DNA from 3 places in the Delftia sp. ASV31 genome. Region 1 is predicted to be linked to each of the others. Evidence: predicted binding sites of a transcription regulator. Region 1 holds the regulator's gene; each other region holds the start of a gene.
The links. The regulator FNR, encoded in region 1, switches genes on or off when oxygen is low (the NO sensors DNR and NnrR bind a similar motif). The targets are predictions, from matches to a motif close to TTGATNNNNATCAA.
Positions count from the first base shown of each region.

Region 2: a site for FNR is predicted at 2,252-2,265, ahead of JHD82_RS14235 (hemerythrin domain-containing protein). Genes of this name have one in related genera too.
Region 3: a site for FNR is predicted at 2,336-2,349, ahead of JHD82_RS15135 (bacteriohemerythrin). Genes of this name have one in related genera too.

Region 1 is NZ_JAELTK010000084.1:11,986-16,713, reverse strand. It holds gene JHD82_RS23685 (sulfite exporter TauE/SafE family protein) at 1-93, opposite strand, end outside; gene hemN (oxygen-independent coproporphyrinogen III oxidase) at 99-1,481, opposite strand; gene fnr (fumarate/nitrate reduction transcriptional regulator Fnr) at 1,644-2,363, shown strand; gene JHD82_RS23670 (hypothetical protein) at 2,445-2,738, opposite strand; gene JHD82_RS23665 (FixH family protein) at 2,918-3,232, opposite strand; gene ccoG (cytochrome c oxidase accessory protein CcoG) at 3,290-4,728, opposite strand, start outside.
Region 2 is NZ_JAELTK010000034.1:38,182-42,909, reverse strand. It holds gene JHD82_RS14250 (nucleotidyltransferase family protein) at 1-5, opposite strand, end outside; gene JHD82_RS14245 (dienelactone hydrolase family protein) at 128-820, opposite strand; gene JHD82_RS14240 (MarC family protein) at 1,010-1,657, shown strand; gene JHD82_RS14235 (hemerythrin domain-containing protein) at 1,691-2,191, opposite strand; gene JHD82_RS14230 (hypothetical protein) at 2,449-3,036, opposite strand; gene JHD82_RS14225 (CsbD family protein) at 3,181-3,399, opposite strand; gene JHD82_RS14220 (ABC-type transport auxiliary lipoprotein family protein) at 4,057-4,725, opposite strand.
Region 3 is NZ_JAELTK010000038.1:2,686-7,413, forward strand. It holds gene pobA (4-hydroxybenzoate 3-monooxygenase) at 1-216, shown strand, start outside; gene JHD82_RS15125 (2OG-Fe dioxygenase family protein) at 337-1,119, shown strand; gene JHD82_RS15130 (universal stress protein) at 1,219-1,656, shown strand; gene JHD82_RS15135 (bacteriohemerythrin) at 1,747-2,301, opposite strand; gene JHD82_RS15140 (tripartite tricarboxylate transporter substrate binding protein) at 2,412-3,395, opposite strand; gene JHD82_RS15145 (Zn-dependent hydrolase) at 3,650-4,728, opposite strand, start outside.

The DNA of each region.
Region 1 (4,728 bases):
GACCACGCCGCAGGGCGCAGCGCACATGGCAAGGCAATGGGGCCCACCGACGAGCCCCATGATCAAAGCGGTCCAGAGCAGCGACAACAGCATGGGGCCTAGATGATCCTCGAAAACCGCGCCCGGTTCTTGTCCGCCTGCAGATATCGGTCAAACAGCATGGCCACGCCGCGCACGAAGTACCAGCCCATGGGAGTGACCTGGAAGCCCTCGTCGCTGATCTGCACCAGGCCCTTGGCCTGCAGGTCCTCCAGGGCCGCCATCTCGGGCGCGAAGTACTCGCGAAAGCCCAGCAGCCAGGCCTGCTCCATGGGCTCGAACAGCACGGCGCCCTGGCACATGATGGCCATGATGACGGCGCGGCGCACCAGGTCGTCGCGCGACAGCGCCAGGCCCCGCACCACGGGCAGGTGGCTGGCGTCGATGGCGTCGTAGTACTCCTCCAGCGTCTTGGCGTTCTGGCTGTAGCTGGCACCCACCTTGCCGATGGCCGACACGCCCAGCGCAATCAGGTCGCAGTCGGGCTGGGTGCTGTAGCCCTGGAAGTTGCGGTGCAGCCGGCCCTGGCGCTTGGCCACGGCCAGCGAGTCCTCGGGCAGGGCGAAGTGGTCCATGCCCACATAGACATAGCCACCGTCCATGAACGCGGCGATGGAACGCGACAGCATGGCCAGCTTGTCGGCCCCCTGGGGCAGATCCTCGGCCGCAATGCGCCGCTGCGGCTTGAAGCGCTCGGGCAGGTGGGCATAGGCATAGAGCGCGATGCGGTCGGGCCGCAGCGCGTTGACCTGGGCCAGCGTGCGCTCGAAGGATTCGGGCGTCTGCTTGGGCAGGCCGTAGATCAGGTCCACGTTGATGGAGGCAAAGCCCAGCTGCCGCGCGGCCGCCACCAGCTCGAACACCTGCTCGGCCGGCTGCACGCGGTGCACGGCGATCTGCACCTGCTCGTCGAAGTCCTGCACGCCGAAGCTCAGACGGTTGAAGCCCAGCTCCTTGAGCACGGCCAGGCGCTCGACGCTGACAGTGCGCGGATCGACCTCGATGGAGTACTCGCCACCCGGCTCCAGCTTGAAATGCTCGCGCAACAGGCCCATCAGCGTGCGCAGCTCGTCGTCGGAGAAGAAGGTGGGCGTGCCGCCGCCCAGGTGCAGCTGGCTGACGGTCTGGCCCTTGCCGCAATGGGCCGTGTGCATGGCCATCTCGCGCGCCAGGTAGTCCAGGTAGACGGCGGCGCGATCGTGGTGGCGCGTCACGATCTTGTTGCAGGCGCAGTAGTAGCAAAGCGACTCGCAAAAAGGCACGTGCACATACAGCGACAAAGGCGTGGCACGCGCTGCGGTACTCGATTTGCGTTGTTGCAGCGCCAGGATATAGTCCTCTGCACCAAAGGCCTCGACAAAGCGGTCGGCGGTAGGGAACGAAGTGTATCGGGGCCCCGGTACGTCAAAGCGACGCAGCAGCTCTGGGGTGACAGCGGTCATGGGTTTTTTCCTCTAATACCTCGACTGTGCCGCAGCACATCGGTCATGTCCTTGACTCACATCAAGAGTTGTTTGAGGGACTGCTGCGACAATTTGATCCAACTCATCGCAATCCACGAGGTCACCGCCGGCACGCTGTGTGCCGCTGATGTTTATCACTCCATGAACCTTCAGACCATCAAAGCCTCCTGCTCCAACTGCAACCTGCGCGAACTGTGCATGCCCATGGGCCTGGATGCCGAGCAGATGCAGCGCATCGACGACATCGTGGCCACGCGCCGCAAGGTCAAGCGCGGAGGCCTGCTGTTTCGCAACGGCGAGACATTCACCTCGCTGTACGCCATCCGCACCGGCTTCTTCAAGACCTGCGTGGCCACCGAGGACGGACGCGATCAGGTCACAGGCTTTCAGATGGCCGGCGAGATCATCGGCCTGGACGGCATCGTCAACGACCACCACACCTGCGATGCCGTCGCGCTGGAAGATGCCGAAGTCTGCGTCATGCCCTTCGACAAGCTGGAAGACCTGTCGCGCGAGGTCACGGCCCTGCAAAACCATGTGCACAAGGTCATGAGCCGCGAGATCGTGCGCGAGCACGGCGTGATGCTGCTGCTGGGCAGCATGCGCGCCGAAGAGCGCCTGGCCGCCTTCGTGCTCAACCTGGTGCAGCGCCTGCATGCGCGGGGCTTTTCCAAGTCCGAACTGGTGCTGCGCATGACGCGCGAGGAAATCGGCAGCTACCTGGGCCTGAAGCTGGAGACGGTGAGCCGCACCTTCTCCAAGTTCGCGGACGACAACATCATCGAGGTGCGCCAGCGCCATCTGCGCATCCTGGACACGGATGCGCTCAAGCGCATCGTCAACAGCCAGCAGTGCCAGTGAGGCTGCAAGGGCGGCAAGCATTCATCCGCCAATGAACAAGGCCCGCGACAGCGGGCCTTGTTCATTGCGGCGGGCTCTCGCTCAGTCCCGCCCCAGCCCCTGCATGGCCAGGTCCGGGTCGGGCTCGGGCTCGGAGAGCACGCCGTCATTGAGATCGCGGGCCGAGCGGCCCAGCATGGTGGTCATCAGGCTGGAGAGCATGGTCACGCCCCAGAAGGCGAAGAAGGCCAGCGTGTAGATGCCCTGGCGCGACCAGCCCAGGTCGCCGAGCCAATGCAGCTCCAGGGGGTCCACAAAGGCAAAAACCAGCATCTCCATCACGGCGGCTGCCAGAAAGGCAGGCCAGGCAATCCACATCCAGCGTTGGGCCAACATCAGCGATCTCCTTGTGCTGTCGAGGGGTCGCCTTCATTGTGCGCCGCGCCAACGCATGGCGCCAAGCCCCGCAGCGCCCTGCACGCCTGTAGGAAACCCTCACCCGTCGCGCATGCCGGAGATGCGATCCGCCATGCAAAAAGGTCGCGACTGCGGCCTCTTGCAGGGGTGCACGGCGATCAGCGGTCCGTGGGGTGATCGTGCGCGGGCGTGGCCGCATGGTTGCGGCCGGTGACGGCGGGCGCCATGCTCTTGGGCACTTCGCGCACGCCATCGGCACGCTCGTTGATCGTGATGCCGTTGCGGTAGTAGTCGGGGTCGATCACGGGATCGGCGCCATTGATGGCGATGATGGCCGTGATCACGGCAGCGACCACCACGGCCGCCGGGCCGGCCACCACCAGCCAGACATGGCCGAACTTCCACCAGGGCTTGCCGGCGTCGGGGTGCGAGGGAGCCTGCGCGGGCGCGGAAACTGCGGGACTGGAAGACATGGGAAACCTCTTTCTTTCAGGCGGCAGGCGCGGACCGTGCCGCGCCTGCCAGGAACATCACCGGGGCACCAGGAAGACGGCCTTTTCGGACGCTCGTCCCGCGCCCGAATGCACGGCATCGATATCGAAGAATACGGTGTGCGAGCCCGGCTCGGCCGAACCGTAGGGAATCTGCAGGCGCGCCGCAATGCCGCGCGTCTCGGCCGGGCCGACCTCGACTTCCTGCTCGGACGCCAGCTCCAGCCCATCGAGGCCGTGGGCGCTGATGCGGTAGCGCTGGGCCTGCTCGGTGGCATTCATGATCTGCAGGCGGTAGACATTCTCCAGCTTGCCGCCCGCCACGATGCGCGACAGCGAGGCGCGGTCGCGGATCACGTCCACCTTGACCGACTGGCGCAGCGCCAGGCTCACGATCATGGCCACGCTCAAGCCGATCAGCACGGCCGAGTAGATCAGCACGCGCGGACGGAAGATGCGGCGCAGCACCTGGGCACGCCGCCACAGGCCGGCCATGGCGTTCTGCGTGGTCAGGCGGATCAGGCCGCGCGGGTACTCCATCTTGTCCATGATGGAGTTGCAGGCGTCTATGCACAGGCCGCAGCCAATGCATTCGTATTGCAGACCGTTGCGGATGTCGATGCCCACGGGGCAGACCTGCACGCACATCTTGCAGTCGATGCAGTCGCCCAGGCCCTGGGCCTTGTAGTCCACCTTCTTGGTGCGCGGCGCACGCGGCTCGCCCCGGCCCGTGTCGTAGCTGACGATCATGGTGTCCCGGTCGAACATGGCGCTCTGAAAGCGCGCATAGGGGCACATGTACTTGCAGACCTGCTCGCGCATGTAGCCCGCGTTGCCATAGGTGGCAAAGCCGTAGAACAGCACCCAGAACATCTGCCAGCTGCCCTGCAGCGCCAGCAGCTCGCCGCCCAGCTCGCGGATGGGCACGAAGTAGCCCACGAAGGTGAAGCCGGTCCACAGCGCAATGGCGATCCACAGCAACTGCTTGAGCGACTTCTTCCAGGCCTTCTCGAAGGTCCAGCCGTTCTTGTCCAGCCGCATGCGCGCGCTGCGGTCGCCTTCGACCTTGCGCTCCACCCACATGAAGATCTCGGTATAGACCGTCTGCGGGCACGAGAAGCCGCACCACAGGCGCCCGGCCACGGCCGTGAACAGGAACAATGCCAGCGCCGAGATGATCAGCAGGCCCGCCAGGTAGATGAAGTCCTGCGGGTACAGCACCAGCCCGAAGAGATAGAAGCGCCGCGCCCCGAGGTCGAACAGCACCATCTGGCGCTGGCCCCACTCCAGCCAGGGCAGGCCGTAGAAAACCAGTTGGGTGAGAAACACCAGGGCCCATCGCCAGCGTGCGAAGACACCGCTGATGGAGCGCGGGTAGACCTTCTTTTCCGACTCGAACATCGACACCAGCTCGCCCGGATCAGGCGTGGCCGGCGTGATCGGAATGACTTTGCGGGGAGGCTTCCCGGTGTCATCCC
Region 2 (4,728 bases), on a different contig from region 1:
CGCATGGACATCCTTTCCTGTTGAGACTTCTGGAAAGCCTATTGCATCAGGCACCGGGTTTCAAGCAGCACTCCCGGAAATCCCGATGCCTGGATTTTCCATGCCGGGCCACGCCCGGCACGGCAGATCAGGCCAGGTGCTGGTCGAAGAAGGCCAGCGTGCGGTCGCGCGCCTGCAGGGCGCTGGCCTCGTCGTAGGCGCTGCGCTGGTCGCAGTTGAAGCCGTGGTCGGCGTCGTACAGGTGCACCTGCACATGCTTTTGCGCCTGGGCGAAGGCCTGCACGGCGTCCACAGGAATGTGCGTATCGCGCCGGCCGAAGTGGGCAATCACGGGGCACAGCGGCTCGCGACCCATCTCCAGCGGCGTGGTCATGCCGCCGCCGTAGTAGCAGGCCGCAGCCGACAGGCTGGGCAGGTTGCAGGCCGCGCGCCAGGCCCACAGGCCGCCCCAGCAAAAGCCCACGATGCCCACCTTGCCGCCGGGCACCAGCGTGGCGGCATGGGCGATGGCGGCCTCGATCTCGGGCAGCACGCCGGGCTGGGGCAGCGCCTCGGCGGCGGATTTCAGCGCCATGCCCTTGGCACGGTCGGCATCGCCGTAGCCCAGGTCCACACCGGCCTCGACACGCGTGAACAGTGACGGCGCCACGGCCATATAGCCGCGGGCAGCCAGACGGTCGGCCACGGCGCGGATATGGGCGTTGACGCCGAAGATCTCCTGCAGCACCACGACGGCGCCGCGCGCGGGCACATCGGGCCGCGCCACCCAGGCCGGCGAAGCCGTGCCATCCAACGAAGTCAACTGCACAAAACTGCCCATGTCCGTGTTCCTTTCTGTCTGAGAACCTGTTGTGATTTCCCGGTGGGCGGACGCGCCCCGCAATGCTGTAATGGCGGCGGGCCGGCCCGTGCGGCAATTCTTTCACAGGAGACATTCGATGGAACGAAAAGTCGTGCGTACCGGCAAGGGCCGGGCACAGGTGGGCGGCGGCAACCTACAGGGAATGCGATGGACCTCAAACCGCTGATCACGCTGGTGGCCATCATCAACCCGCTGGCCATCGTCCCCTTCTTCATCCACTACACCGAGGGATTCAGCACGCAGCAGCGCCAGCAGACCATTCGCACGGCGGCGCTGGCCTCGTTCTGCGTGATCGCGGCCTGCGCCATCATCGGGCTGCAGGTGCTGGACTTCTTCAACATCTCGCTGCAGAGCTTTCAGGTGGGCGGCGGCCTGCTGCTGCTGATCAGCGCGATGAACATGCTCAACGCCCGCCCTGCCGAGGAACGGCCCAACGCGCCCACGCTGGTCGCTGGCGCGGAAAAGGCCGCCATGGGCAACAGCATTGCCGTGGTGCCGCTGACGATTCCGCTGCTGACGGGGCCGGCCTCCATGTCCACCGTGGTGATCTACGCCGACCAGGCACGCACCATCTGGCAGCACCTGGCCCTGGTGGGCTATGGCGTGGTGGTGGCGCTGGTGGTGATGGTCTGTTTTTCGCTGGCCGACCCGATCGCCCGCGTGCTGGGCAAGACCGGAATCAACGTGATGACGCGGCTCATGGGCCTGATCCTCGCGGCCCTGGCCGTGGAGGTGATGGCGGGCGGGCTGGTGAAGATCTTCCCCATCCTGGCCTCGCCCGCGATCGTGCCCTGAGCGGGCTGGCTGGCCGATTGAAGGCCCGCCGGATCAGGCCGGCACGGCCCGCGCGCGGTCGGCGCTGCCGTCGCAGGCACCGCCGCAGCCCGTGATGGGCTGCTCGGGCAAGGCCTCAGGGTGCGCCAGGGAGCCCGTGGCGGGATCGAAGCCCGCACTGCGCAGATGCAGGGCCAGCGCCGCATCCATGGTCTGCGCATGGTGCACGAACCAGGCCGCCAGCTCGCCCGCCATGCTGCGGATCACGGCCAGATCACCGGCCACCGCCTTGGCCGCCCCCTCGCGCATCACCTGCAGCACCACCTTGTGCTGCAGGCTGTGGCAGTTGGTGCTGGTGAAGCGCGTGGACTGCATCCAGCGGTCTTCCTGGTCGAAATGCAACTGCGTATGCGCGATCAACTCATCCCAGCGCGTGCACAGCTGCGCATCATCGGCCGCCTCCACCTCGGCCAGCAGCAGGACGAACTCCTGATGCACCTCGTCCATGGCCGGCAACTCCAATGCCAGCGCTCCGCTCCATTCCAGCACGGCCATATGCTTCTCCTGCCTTCATCGTGAAAGCCTGCAGCTTAGGAACAGCACCGCCCAACCCGTTTGACCCACATCAGCCAACCCGAAAACAGCAAAGCCCCGCGAGCGGGGCTTGGTCAAGGCGGATAAAACTGGCGCGCCCCAACATCAGGGACGCCAAGCAAGAGCCGCCTCGCGGCGAGGGCGTCGCCCCCTCCCTCGCGTAGCGAGTAGAGAGGCGCCGTGCAACGGGGAAGCGGCGTCAGCCGCTCAGGGGGAGCTTACTGTCCAAACTTCCGCTTGGCATCAGCCACGCAGGTGTCCTTGGCAGCGCCGCTCATGGTGTCGCAACGGGCCTTGGCAGCCTTGTAGTCAGCTTCACGGGTTTCCTCGGCAGCGTCCTTGCGGGTTTCTGCCACGTTGGCAGCCTTGGCTGCGGAGTTGGCAGCGGGCTCGGCCTGGGCCTTGTTCACCTTGGCGGCTTCCACGGCGTGCACGTGGGCGGCCTTGGCATCCTTCACGCAAACATCCTTGGCGTCGCCCTTGAGGTCGTCACACTTTTCCTTGGCGATGTCGTAGTCGGCATCGGCCTTGGCGATGAGGGCCTTTTCACTGTTCTTGGGCGAGGGATTGCGGCGCGATTCCAGTTCGGCCTTGGCCACGTTTTCCTGGCCCTTGGCCTGCTTCTCGCAGACGTCCTTGGCGTTGCCCTTCAGCGGCTTGCACTGTTCCTTGGCGGCCTTGTAGTCGGCCTCGATCTGGTTCTTGGCAGCCGTGTGCTCCGCATTGGTCATGGCCATGGCGCCGGAGGCCATCAGGCCCAGGGCGACAGCGGAAAGCATATGGCGAAAGCGTTGCGGTGTTTGCATGATGGAACTCCTTGTATTTGTACTGAACCGGCCCTTGGTGCCTGCGGCGGCGGGCCATTGGTGCGTGCCCTCAGGCACGCTGGCTGTCGAGGAGCGGATGGCGGCGCCGGCCAGGGCGCCTAACCCATCCGCAGTCCACCCTCGTCAGTCTTCGAAGCGGAAGTCGGGATTGCGCTTTTGCCAGTCGGTCAGCTGCTTTTCGGCAGCGTCGCGGGCCAGGCCCTGGCGCTCCTGCAGCTTGCCCAGGAATTGCTCGCGCTTGCCGGCGATCACGTCCAGATCGTCATCGGTGAGCTTGCCCCATTGCTCACGGATCTTGCCGGTGAATTGCTTCCAGTTGCCCTTGATGCGGTCTTCATTCATGGCTTGGTCCTTTCAGTGATGTTGAAGTAGCGCCGTGCAATCAGGCCTTGTTTTTTCAAAGCCGCGATCTGCATCAGCGACGGTTCCACTGTAAAAAACCTGGGGGCTGCGCGCCGTAGTCTGGACCTAGTGTTGACGGTCGTCCCAGGGGCAGCCGAGACGGTGGGATCGGGACTACAGCCCCTGACGGACGCGCGGGAAGCACTGGGTCAGGCGCGGCCCGCCCCTGCCCTGAGTACCCGGCCTTTCCCCGTATGTCAGCGCCTGCGTCGTGGCGGTTGCGGGGTTGCAGTCCCGCCGAAGGACAGGACTGCTTCGTCATCTGACTCGCAGTGATTGTTTGAACGTAGCGCGCAGCGCGAAGAGAGTTTCACGGCGAACCCCGCGGCCGCCACGGCGCAGGTTGCCCCGCAGCGAAGCGAAGGGGTCGCGGACATTCGGGTCGCCTTCTTTGATCTGACCTTTCTTGGCGAATCAAGAAAGGGCAGTCGGCTGCCGGGCCGAGACCCGGCCTCGAAAAGCAACCACCCGGCAGGGGCGGAAAAAGCCCCACTTGCTTGCAGAGCCAATTGCCCGAGAACAAAAAACGGCCAGCGGATGCAATGCACCCACCAGCCGTTCTCAAGAGAATGGATGGGCTGGAAATCCAGCCGCCGCTCAGTGCCCCTGCTGCCCCAGCCACGCATCGATCTGCGCAATGGCCGCATCCGTGGCCTTGGCCAGGGCCTGGGCGCCGCCTGCGGCATCGCCGGAGGCGGCAGGACTGCGCACCTCGAACAGCTTCTGACCCAGCAGGCGGTCCACGGCACCGCTTTGCTCGACCAGGGTGGCGCGCAGGCGCACGACGCCGGCACTGGAGCCGGGCGCGTCGAAGACTTGGCTGAACTCTTCGATGTCCACGCGCAGCAGCGTGGGCACGGCACCCTGCAGGCGCGGCTGGGCCACGCTTTCGCTGCTGGCGAGCACGGGGCGCTGCAGGCCCAGTTGGCTGCGCAGGCGCTGCTGCAGCAGCAGTGCAGGAGGCTGGCTCCAGCGCGCCAGCTGGTAGGGGCGCAGTTCCTGGCCGTTGGCATAGGCCAGGCGGTAGAACATGGCCGTGCTGCCGTCGGACAGGGCGGGTGCCTCCACATCGGCCAGCGCCAGCGGCGTGCGAGCCTGCGGGGCTGCGGATGTGGCGGACTGCGCGGGCGCGGACAGCGGCGCCAGGCCGAAGTCATAGCGCGCGGGCTGGGCGGGGGGCTGCGGCAGGGCCGAGCAGCCGGCCAGCAGGATCAGGGCGGCGGCCAGTCCAGCGCTGGCCACGGCGGTCTTGCGAGATAGGGGCATGCG
Region 3 (4,728 bases), on a different contig from region 1:
GCGCCCGAAGGCATCGACGGCTACTCCGAGCAATGCCTGCGCCGCGTCTGGAAGGCCGAGCGTTTTTCGTGGTGGATGACCTCGCTCATGCACCGCTTCCCCGATGCAGGCGGCTTCGACACCAAGGTGCAGGAGGCTGAGCTGGACTACATCGTCAACTCCCGTGCAGGCTCGACCTCGCTGGCGGAGAACTATGTGGGGTTGCCGCTGGTGTGAGCCCAGGGCAATAGCGAGGGGCTGCGCCCGCATTGATGCGCGCCTGTCGCCACAGCATTGCGCAAATTTGCAGCCCGCCTCGCCCGGACGGGTGCGGGCGAGGAGTAAGCTTGTCGGGTTATGGCGCACATCACGTTTCCCCCTCCCTATATCGCCCCCCAGAATGCAGCGCAGTCGCTGCGCGACGCAGGCTATGCGGTGCTGCGCCCCGATGAATTCGCGGCCTGGGCAGGCGTGTCATTGACCGAGCTGCATGCGCTCGATGCCGACTGGGCCCAACTGCCGCCCGATGCCTTTCTGAAGGACGGCGGGCGCTACCGGCGCCGCCGCCATTCCTGCTTCATTGCCGGGCAGGACGGGCTGCAGCAGGTGGAGCACCGCGCGCACTGGCAGCCTGTGGAATACAACGCCCTGCATGGCGGCATGCTGCGCATGTTCGATCCCATGCGTGACGCCACGGCGCAAAGCGCCACCTGGAGCCGGCTGCTGCTGGCGCTGGCGGGCCTGTCCGACCAGGTGTTCTGCGCCCAGGGCAATGATGTGCAGCACGAGCGCTGGTTCATCGAGTCCCACCAGTTCCGCATCGACACCACGGACGGCATTGGCCGGCCCACGCCCGAAGGCGCGCACCGCGACGGCGTGGATCTGGTGGCCGTGATCCTGGTCGGGCGCGAGGGCGTGAAGGGCGGCGAGACGCGCATCTTCGAGGCCACGGGCCCCAGCGGCCAGCGCTTCACGCTGACCGAGCCCTGGTCGGTGATGCTGCTGGACGATGCCCGCATGATCCACGAGACCACGCCCATCCAGCCAGAGCAGCCGGGCGGCGTGCGCGATACCCTGGTGCTGACCTATCGCCGTCAGGGTTTCCAGGGCTCGGAGCTGACGCGTCGCCGCAAGGATTGATGCAGCTCAAGATGCTGGCGCATGATGGGCGCACACTTTGGTTCATCGACCCGGCCGCCCCCGATTGTTGACGGCGGCCAAGCACAAAGGAGAAAACGCATGTTCAAGCACATCCTGGTTCCCGTGGACGGCTCCAACAGCTCGATGCTGGCGGTTCACAAGGGCGTGGAGCTGGCCAAGGCCTTTGGCAGCACGCTGACGGCGGTCTACGTGGTGGACCCCTATCCGTTCACGGGCGTGGGCGCCGACTTCGCCTACGGCCAGTCGCAGTACCTGAGCGCGGCCACGGCCGAGGCCAACACCACGCTGGACGCCGTCAAGAAGATCACCGACGAGGCCGGCATCACCGCCACCACCGTGGTGGGCGAAGGCCATGCGGTGCACGAAGGCATCGTGCGCGTGCTCGAGAGCACGGGCGCCGACCTGATCATCATGGGCTCGCAAGGCCGCCGTGGCCTGGAAAAGCTGATGCTGGGCAGCGTGACCCAGCGCGTGCTGGGCGCCGTGCGCGTGCCGGTGCTGGTGGTGCGCGAGTAATCACCGGGCCGCTCGGCCCTTCGCCGTGTGAAACGTCAACGGCTCCCTCGGGAGCCGTTTTTGTTGGTGCGCTGCAAGGGGAGAGGGCGATCAGCGATTGAGCAGCCGTGCCAGCCAGCCCTTTTTCTTGCGCTGCAGTTCCAGCTCCTGCAGCACTTCGTTCTTGAGCCTTTCCTTCTCGGCGGCAGGACTGGACTCGCGCGCCATGCGCAGATAGGCCTTGGCCGAGTCCACGTAGCCGGTGTCTTCGTTGCGGATGTGGTTGAACAGCCAGCGCGAGAGCATGCCGTGCAGCTCGGCGGCCACGTCCTCGCCCGCATCGAAGCGGGTCTGCATCTCGATCACGCGGCGCGTGAACAGCTCGTGCACCTTCTTGTGCGGACCGGCGAACATGTAGCCGGCGCTCTCGATCAGGCTTTCCTCGAACACGAAGTGCGAGACGGTGTAGTCGATCATCTCGCCGATGACATCGCCCAGGGCCTCACGGTCGGGCGACGAGCGCAGCTCGTAGAGCTTGTTGATGTAATCGACGATGCGGCGGTGCTGCCGGTCGATTTCTGCAATCCCGGTGTCCAGCTCGGGGACCCAGACCAGCAATGCCATGACGTTCTCCAGGAATTCGGTGATTTCCAGAGAAGTATTCACGGGACTGTCACATAGCTCCTTGATGCAGATCAGGCTGATCTGCATCAATGAAATGCGGCGTTGGCCAATGCAGGCGGTGCCGGGCATGCAGCCCTGGCACCGCAGGCATGTCACTCGATCTTGGCGCCCGAGGACTCGACGATCTGCTTGGACTGCTTGAAGTCGGCCTGGAACATCTTGTCGAAGTCGGCCACGCTCATGGACTGGGGTTCGGCGCCCTGGGTCTGGATGGCGTCGCGCACTTCGGGCATGGCCAGCAGCTTGTTCACTTCGGCGTTGACCTTGGTCACGATGGCCGTTGGCGTGCCCTTGGGCATGAACAGGCCGTACCAGGTGCTCACGTCAAAGCCCTTGAGGCCCGCTTCGGCCAGCGTGGGCGTGTCGGGCAGCGAGGACGAGCGCTTGGCCGATGTGACGGCGATGGCGCGCAGCTTGCCGGCCTTGATCTGGGCTATGGCCGAGGGCACGGAGGACACCAGCAGGTCCACGTTGCCGGCCAGCGCGTCCATCAGGGCCGGGTTGGAGCCCTTGTAGGGCACATGCACCAGCTGGATGCCCGCCGCCTTCTCCAGCAGCACGCCCGAGATGTGGATGCTGGTGCCATTGCCCGGCGAGCCGTAGGTCACCTTGCCCGGGTGCTGCTTGGCAGCGGCCACGATGTCGGCCAGGGTCTTGTAGGGCGAGTTCACGCTGGTGGCGATCACGATGGGCGTGTAGGCCACGTGGGCCACGGGCACCAGGTCCTTGACCGGGTTCCAGGGCAGGTTCTTGTAGAGGTAGGGGCCCAGGACCACGTTGTCCTTCTGGCCCATGACCATGTCGTAGCCCGTGGGCGCTGCCTTGGCGGCCTCGGTGATGCCGATGGTGCCGCCTGCGCCCGCGCGGTTGTCGGGCACCACGGTCCACTTGCTGACTTCGGTGAGCTTGTTGGACACCACACGCGCGAGGATGTCGGTGCCGCCGCCGGGCGGGAAGGGCACGATCATGCGCACGGGCTTGTTCGGATAGTCGGCAGCCGCACCTTGGGCGGCTGCGGAAAAGCTCATGCCCATGGCGGCGGCCACGGCGGTGCAGGTGATCAGTTGGCGGAACATGAAAGAAGAAACTCCAGGGTCTGATGGGGCGGTGCAACCTTCTCGCAGCGGACCGGCAGCGCCGGGCCGCCCATGCGGTGGGTTGTCGATGATCGGGGAGGGTGGTTCCGCCATCTTGCATTGGGAAACCCGCTATTTGGGCGGATTTCCGCAATCTGTGCCACAGGGGCTTCCACCAAGGAGCAGCTTGTGCCTGCTCCAGAGGGAAGCGGGCTATTTTATGCCGCCTTGGTGCCTGGCCGCAGGCCAGGCGCTCAGCCCTGCGCCAACTGCCTGTCCAGCACGCGCACTGTCTCGTACAGCACCCGGGTGCCGTCCAGCAACTGGGCGGGTTCTATCCACTCCTCGGGCGCATGGCTGCGGCCGTGGAGGCAGGGGATGAAGATCATGCCCATGGGTCCGGTGGGCGCCATGTAGACGGCGTCATGGCCGGCGCCGCTGGGCATGCGCATGTGGGCGTAGCCCAGGTTGTCGCAGGCCTGCTCCACGCCCTGCATGACGGGCGCGGCGCAGTCCGTGGGCCGGGAGCGGCTCACGTCGGCCATCTCGGCGCGCACGCGCAAGGCGGCCAGGCCGGGCAGGACTTCGGCCAGCAGTTCCTCGGGGAAGCGCTCCAGCACGCCGGCGTGGTCGCTGCGCACTTCCATCATCATCTCGACCAGGCCCGGCACGGCATTGGAGGCATTGGGCGTGAGCGATAGCCGGCCCACGGTGGCCACCACATAGTGAGGTTGGCCACTGAGCGCAGCGGCCTTGCGGTTGGCCGCATCGATGATGCGCGCCGCGCCCACCAGCGCGTCCTGGCGTATGTCCATGGGCGTGGTGCCTGCGTGGTCGGCCTGGCCGCGCACGGTGAAGCTCACGCGGCGTATGCCCACGATGTTCGTCACCACGCCGATGGGCAGGCCGCGCTGCTCCAGCACCGGGCCCTGCTCTATGTGCAGTTCCACAAAGGCGGCCGTGCCGCCGGCGCTGCGCAGCGGGCGGTCCAGCACCTCGGGCCGCGCGCCGATGCGGCGCATGCCTTCGGCCAGGGTTTCGCCTTGCGGGTTGCGGGCGGCCAGCATGGCGGCGTCCAGCTTGCCCGACAGCGCGCGGCTGCCTATGCAGGAGATGCCGTAGTCGCTGGGTTCTTCGGACAGGAAGTCGATCACCTCGAACGGGTGCTGCAGGGCGATGCCGTTTTCGTGCAGGCAGTGCGCGACCTCGATGCCGGCCAGCACGCCGATGATGCCGTCGAAGCGCCCGCCCATCATCACGGTGTCGCAGTGCGATCCGGTGGAGATGGGGGCGCGTTGTACCGGGCCTGGGGCAGCCGGCAGGCGGCCCACCA